DNA from 2 places in the Eubacterium sp. AM05-23 genome. Region 1 is predicted to be linked to the other one. Evidence: riboswitches for the same ligand, from Rfam matches in the RefSeq annotation. Region 1 holds a riboswitch; the other holds the start of a gene.

The links. Region 1 has a riboswitch for cobalamin ahead of DW091_RS02090 (energy-coupling factor ABC transporter permease). Riboswitches for the same ligand answer to the same signal wherever they lie in the genome.
Region 2: linked by a shared signal. The riboswitch ahead of nikB (nickel ABC transporter permease) and the one ahead of DW091_RS02090 (energy-coupling factor ABC transporter permease) in region 1 are both predicted to bind cobalamin.

Annotation. Positions count from the first base shown of each region.
Region 1 is NZ_QUDF01000001.1:459,242-462,654, reverse strand. It holds gene DW091_RS19980 (hypothetical protein) at 77-229, opposite strand; gene DW091_RS02095 (leucine-rich repeat domain-containing protein) at 226-1,062, opposite strand; cobalamin riboswitch at 1,482-1,611, shown strand; gene DW091_RS02090 (energy-coupling factor ABC transporter permease) at 1,777-2,529, shown strand; gene DW091_RS02085 (energy-coupling factor ABC transporter substrate-binding protein) at 2,531-2,851, shown strand; gene DW091_RS02080 (energy-coupled thiamine transporter ThiT) at 3,054-3,413, opposite strand, start outside.
Region 2 is NZ_QUDF01000011.1:132,367-135,779, forward strand. It holds gene nikC (nickel transporter permease) at 1-804, opposite strand, end outside; gene nikB (nickel ABC transporter permease) at 805-1,773, opposite strand; cobalamin riboswitch at 1,914-2,094, opposite strand; gene DW091_RS20730 (hypothetical protein) at 2,143-2,268, opposite strand; gene DW091_RS15280 (M14 family metallopeptidase) at 2,330-3,304, shown strand.

The sequences.
Region 1 (3,413 bases):
GCGTTTTTTATTTTTAAAGCTATCCGCTGAAGGGTCCGATTCGCAATTAAGGAACTATTATTTTTTTACCCTCATCTTATAATATCTGGGGCGGCATATTCCGATAAGCACCGAGAAAAACAAAGCTGTCTTTCATGCTGTTTTTTAACGTATCACTATCAACATCTCGGTTAAAGTAATAGGCCAGGGGGCCGAGGCCCACATGGGCGTTGGCGGCTATGTCTGTCATTGAGAATCTGGCTGGATATAGTGGACCTTATAATCATACTGCCTGCAGTAGCGGTCTATTTTGGAGCCCTCGTAGCAATGCACGGTCACATCGTTCCGGTTAAAGATCCACTCGCCCATTTCATCGGGATTGTGCCTTATCTCGACCTTCTTGAGATTGGGGCAGCCGTGAAACGCCCATTTTCCAATGGTCTTAACGTTTTTGGGCAGCTTTAAAGCTGTGAGCTTTTTGCATTTTAAAAAGCCGGATTCTTCAATGACTTCCAGGCTCTCAGGCAGCTCCAGCTGCTGAAAGCTGCAATTCACAAAGGCTTCTTTACCGATATATTTTAGATTTTGCGAAAACCGGATGGATTCCAGGCTTTTGCACATGTAAAAGGTTCTGAAGGGCAGTCTTTCGATGGTGTCTGGCAGCTCGATATGCGCCAGCTTATCACAGTTGTAAAAAGCATTCTCACCGATCCGGACAAGCCTGTCCGGCAGGGTGATGCTTTCCAGGCCGCGGCAGAATTTAAAGGTGCGGTCCTTGATGGACTGGACGCCCCCTGGTATTTCAAGCGACTGTATTCTGCGGCACTCCATAAAGGCGGCCTCTCCCAAAAGCTTCAGGCTTGAGGGCAGACTGACGGCGGAAAGCATGGTGCATCCCTCGAAGGCATGGCCGCATATCTCCTTCACGGATTCTGCGATTCTGACCTCCTTCAGCTTTGTCAAATTTTTAAACGCGTTTACGCCAATCCGTTCAAAGCCTTCCGGAACATTGACACGTTTGATATTTGCCTTTGGCAGATCTTTTTTTGAAAAAGCCTCGATACGTTTTGCGCACTCACTCATCTGTTTCCTCCAAAATTTCTTCTTCTGACTGGACTTTCAGCTACATTGCTCTTATCCTTGCGGCAGAAACCTCTCATAAGTTAAAGTAATAAAACTCCTAAAACGTTTCTTTTCTTTCTATATAATCGTTTTATTCTTTAAATGGCTATTTTGTTTCTTATATTTATTTTAACGCATTAATTATATACAAAAAGTTTTGAAAGTCAATTTCAGAACCTATTGTAGTTTATTTTTACGATTTTGTCAAATAAACAAAAAGCATTTAAGATTATCCATATTTTTTTCTTATACTCTTAACTTAAACGCTCAAAATACATATAGGGGGTATGTGTATAATTATTTCTGCTCTTTTTTAAAAAAATTCAACTTTTCTTATTGACATTATGGAACAAGGTGTTATAATTAAAAGCGTAGCCGGTACACCGGCACACTTTAATGGTTTCCATCACAAACGATGGTTAAAGCATAATTGGGTGTAAATCCCAAACGGTCCCGCCACTGTGAGACGCAAGTCGAGTCAGGATGCTGATCATTAAAACTGCAATACATTTGGTTACGAGGAGATAACTGAGTGTCAGGACGAAATTATAAGGTTTCAGGATTCGTTATTTCGTACTTTCACCGCTTATCCGTCTGGTAAGCGGTTTTTTTTCGCTCTGCTGCCCTGTTGATTGAATCGTAGCCCGGTAAAATTCATTTTTAGAGGAGGTAAAAATGACAAAGAATCAAAGAAGGTTTGTCACACTGCTGGGCGCGTGGGCGCTTGTATTCGGGATTGTACCCGCCGCAAACGCAATGCACATTATGGAGGGCTACCTTCCTGTGGGGTACTGCATTGCATGGGGTGTTATCTGTATCCCCTTTTTAGCTGCTGGCTTTTTCTCTATCAAGAAAACTTTAACCGGCAACAGAAGATCCATTACGCTTCTGGCCATGGCAGGCGCTTTCATTTTCGTTATTTCATCACTGAAGATCCCTTCTGTAACAGGCAGCTGCTCCCACATGACGGGTACAGGTCTTGGGGCCATCTTATTTGGACCAAGCGCTGTCAGTATTCTTGGCATCATTGTCTTATTATTTCAGGCCATTTTGTTAGCGCACGGCGGCTTAACCACCCTTGGCGCAAACACCTTTTCAATGGCCATTGCCGGTCCCTTTGTGTCTTTCGGCATCTACAAGCTCTGCCAGAAGCTGAAGGTTAACCGCAAGATTGGCGTTTTTCTCGCCGCTGCGCTTGGGGATTTGTTCACCTACTGTATTACCAGTTTCCAGCTGGCGATGGCTTACCCATCCGAACAGGGCGGTGTGGCCGCATCGGCTGTAAAATTCCTGGGCGTCTTTGCCCCGACTCAGCTGCCCCTGGCCATTATTGAAGGGATTTTAACGGTTATTATCGTTATCGCTTTAGAAACTTACGCAAGCCCGGAACTCAAATCCATCGGCTTTTTAGCATCGGAGGAAGTGTAAAATGAGTAAAAACAAAAAATTAGTGATCGTTCTCCTGGTGATTGTCGCTTTACTGGTTGTCGTACCGCTATTCGCCCTTCAGGGCGCTGAATTCGGCGGCTCTGACGATGCAGGCAGCACAATGATTGAGGAAATTCAGGGTGGCGAATATGAGCCCTGGTTTACGCCTGTGCTTGAAACGATGATTAACGGTGAGCTTCCTGGAGAAGTGGAATCTTTGATCTTCTGTCTCCAGACGGGTATCGGCGTCGGTATACTAGCCTTCTTTATGGGCCGTTTGGTTGAACGAAAAAAACTCGGCAAGGAAGAGGCCGAGCTGTAGATACAAAAACACGCTTACAAGGCGTGTTTTTGTTTTTCACTATATTATAAATAAGAAGGTTTTTTATATCGGCTTTGCCTTTTCTGCTGCTGTCTGTACTACTGCACCCACTACCGCACTTTCCCTGTAAAATCCTCTCGCATTCCGCGTTCCTTAAACATGATCCCAATGATAACAAACCAGACTGATCTTATCCAAAGCATTAAATTTCCGCAATCTGGCGCACACGGGCCAGTCCCTTCGATACCGATGGAACAGCCAGCAGAATCATTGTCAGCGCGCCTTCCGAAAAAATATAGACCGCGTTGTACACCATCGAGTAGGGCAGCGCGCCCCATCCTTCCCAGGCCATGGAACCGAAAAACAGCCAGCCGGAAAGCACCGCAAACACATAGCGGCCACAGATACCGGCCAGGTATCCCTTTATGAGCCCATGCTTTGACTGGGTGAAAAAGCCCGACAGGCCCAACGCGCCAAAGGCAAGTATATAGTCAACCAGCACCTGAAGGGGATACAAAATATAAGGGTCTATTACCATTTGCAGAATGCCATAGGCGATTGC
Region 2 (3,413 bases), on a different contig from region 1:
GTCCAGTATATCCCGGAGCCCGTCGCCCATCAGGTTAAACACCGAAACCACCATAAAAATAGCGATACCGGGGAACAGCATGAGCCAGGGCGCGGTCTGCAGATACTGCCGCCCCTCGTTAAGCATCAAGCCCCATTCCGGCGTGGGCGGCTGTGCCCCCAGCCCCAGAAAGGAGAGGGCCGCCAGTTCAAGCATCATGGTGCCCACATCCATGGCCGCGGTCACAATCATGGTCGGAATGATGTTCGGTACGACGTAACCGCCCAGTACCCGGCCGGTCCGCGCCCCAGTAACCACCGCCGCGGAGATGTACGCGCTGTTTTTGATCTTGAGTACCAGGCTGCGGCTCAGACGGGCGTATTTTGTCCAGCTCACCACTGCCAGGGCAATGACCGTGTTAAAGAGGCTCGGCCCCAGCATCCCGGCAATGGCAATGGCCAGAACCATGCCCGGAAAAGAGATCATCATATCTGATATCCGCATGATCACCGCGTCCACCGCACCGCCGAAATAACCGGCTGCCATCCCGAGAAACGTGCCGGCCGCAAAGACAATAACTACCAGCGTCAATGTCATTTCCAGCGACGCCCGCGTCCCGTAGATAATCCTGGACAGCTCACAGCGGCCCAGCTGGTCTGTGCCGCAGGGGTACTCCGCCGACGGCGGCCTGAGAGCGTTCTGCATAATGGTCTCATAGGGATCATGGGGCGCGATCCACGGCGCAAACACCGCGATCAGAACAATCACCACCGCCAGAATCCCGCAGATAGCAAAAAGCCTGTTCTGTCTGAAAAAAGCTTTCATTTACGCTTTTACCGCCTTTCTTCTCACTTCCCGGTCCAGCCCCCGCAGCCTCGGGTCCAGATAACCGTAGGAGAAATCCACCAGCAGATTGATGACCATGTAAATCAGGGCGATCCAGATCACATAGCCCTGAACCAGCGGATAGTCCCGGGCTGCAATGGCGTTCACAGCCATTTTGCCCAGGCCGGGCCAGGAGAAAATAATTTCCACCACCGCTGTACCGCCGAGCAGCGAACCCAGGGACAGGCCCAGCAGGGTCACCAGCGGCAGCATGGCGTTTGGCAGCACCTCCCGCCACAATATGGCCGATTCCTTAAGGCCCCGGGCCCTGGCCCCAGCCACATAATCCTGCCGTAACTCCTCCAGTACAGCGGTGCGCACCTGTCTTGTGTATTTGGCCGACATGGCAATGGCCAGTGTGACTGCGGGCAGTACCAGCTTCATAAAGCCTGTGCCCGAGGTGGCGATGGGAAACCAGTTCAGCTTAAGGCCAAACACGTACAGAAGCACCAGGCCGATCCAGAAGCCTGGAAAGGATACACCGATAAAGGACAATCCCCGTACCAGGTAATCCGGAAATCGATTCTGGTACACGGCTGCCAGAATCCCCAGGGGAATGGAGATCACAAGCATCAGAATAAGCGACGCGGCCGCCAGCTCCAGCGTCGGGCCAAGGCAGTTAAGCAGTACCGCGCTCACTGGCGTTTTCGAGGAATAAGACGTCCCCATATCCCCGGCCACAAAGCCCTTAAGCCAGTTGCCATACTGCACCAGAAACGGGTCATTGAGGCCCATCTCCTCCCGGGTTTCCGCTAGCAGCTCCTCAGACGGCGGCGTGCCGCCGGCCACCAGCATCAGCTCGGCCGGGTCACCGGGAGATAAATAGGTCAGGCAAAAGGTCAGAAAGCTGATGCCAAAAAGCACCAGTACGATTTGCAGCAAACGGTTAACAAGCTGTTTCGTGTTCAATAAAGAAATCCTCCTCTGTCAAAATGGCAATACGGGTAACAATCCGAAACGGAGAATAAAAGGGAAAGGGCATGAAAATCATTAAAAAAACAGCCCAGACGGCTGAATGAAAACAAAGCCCTCCTATCTACCGTAAGATTACTGAAAACAACAATACAAGCAGGTCTCCTGACTTAAGTTCTTCGTCTGTCCACGCCTTCCCAAGGCTGCGCCTCAGTGACATCTTGCGGACAACTCCCTATTACAGTGACGGGATCGTACCGGATTCGCACCGGTTTCTCTTTTAATCCCCGATCGGGAACTTGTATTTGGCATGATTAAATTTTTTAAACAAATATTTCACTGTGGTAAACTGTGAAATTGCTTAAATTATACTGGACTTTCACGCACTTGTCCAGTCTTTTTTAAAAATAAAAGCATTAAATTTAAACGGATACCCCCACCCGGTATGTTTTTTACTTTTATTTTTTTCTGCTTGACATTGGTTTTCGCCATGCCTTATACTCAAGGCAATCGGCTTAAATTAAAATTATTTCAAAAGTGAAAGGAGTCCGCAATGGAAAACAACCTATCAATCGGCACACTGACCGCCTCCCCCGGCGAGAAAATCCAGGGCATGCTGCCCATCCCGCACACAGAAATCGAGGTTCCCGTCACCCTGGTCAACGGCACGGGTGATGGAAAAACCGTCCTCATCACCAGCGGTATCCACAGCTGCGAATACGTCGGCATCGAGGCTGCTATCCAGCTGGCCGGCGAGCTTGACCCCGAAAATGTAAACGGAAGCCTGATCCTCATACACCCGGTCAATGTCCCCGGGTTCGAGTCCCGCTATCCAACGCTTATGCCCGGAGACAACAAAAACCTCAACCGCGTTTTTCCAGGCAGCCAGGAGGGCACCCCTGCCGACCGTGTCGCGCATTTTTTTGAGTACAGCCTTTATTCCCAAATTGATTTCTACATTGACCTGCACTGCGGCGAGATTTTTGAAGACCTGACCCCTTACGTGTATTACGTAGGCGCGGCAGACGAGACCGTGTCCAGAGCTGCCCGGCAGGCCGCCCTTCACGTCGACGTGCCCTATATGGTCAAATCCACTGCCACCACCGGGGCTTACAATTACGCCGGCGTTCTTGGCATTCCCAGCATCCTGCTGGAGCGCGGCTGCGCAGGGCGTTTTACCCAGGAAGAAGTGAACGCGGATAAAAAGGATGTCATCAATATTCTGAAGCACCTGGGCGTGCTGCCTGGCGCACCCGAGCTGCGGCACCGCCCTGTGGATTTAACCGATCTGGTCTACCTCATGCCCACGCGCCACGGTCTCTGGTATCCCGATGTAAAGGTGGGCGAGCTCATCGCCAAGGGCCAGCGCCTCGGTGAGGTCAGGGATTACTTCGGCAAAACGCTTGACACCTACCACGCCGAATACGATGGTGTTGTCCTCTACCAGTCCGCCACCCTCTGGACCGATGATTTCTGTGAGCTTATCACCTACGGCAAATTTGCGGAAACCGCAGGGATGACCCGTTAATTTTTACTTTTACCCCTTGACAAACCTCCTCGGGACAGTTAATATTAACATATGAACAATGATTCATATGTTTTATTCATCATATTTAATCCAACTTTCCGAGGAGGCC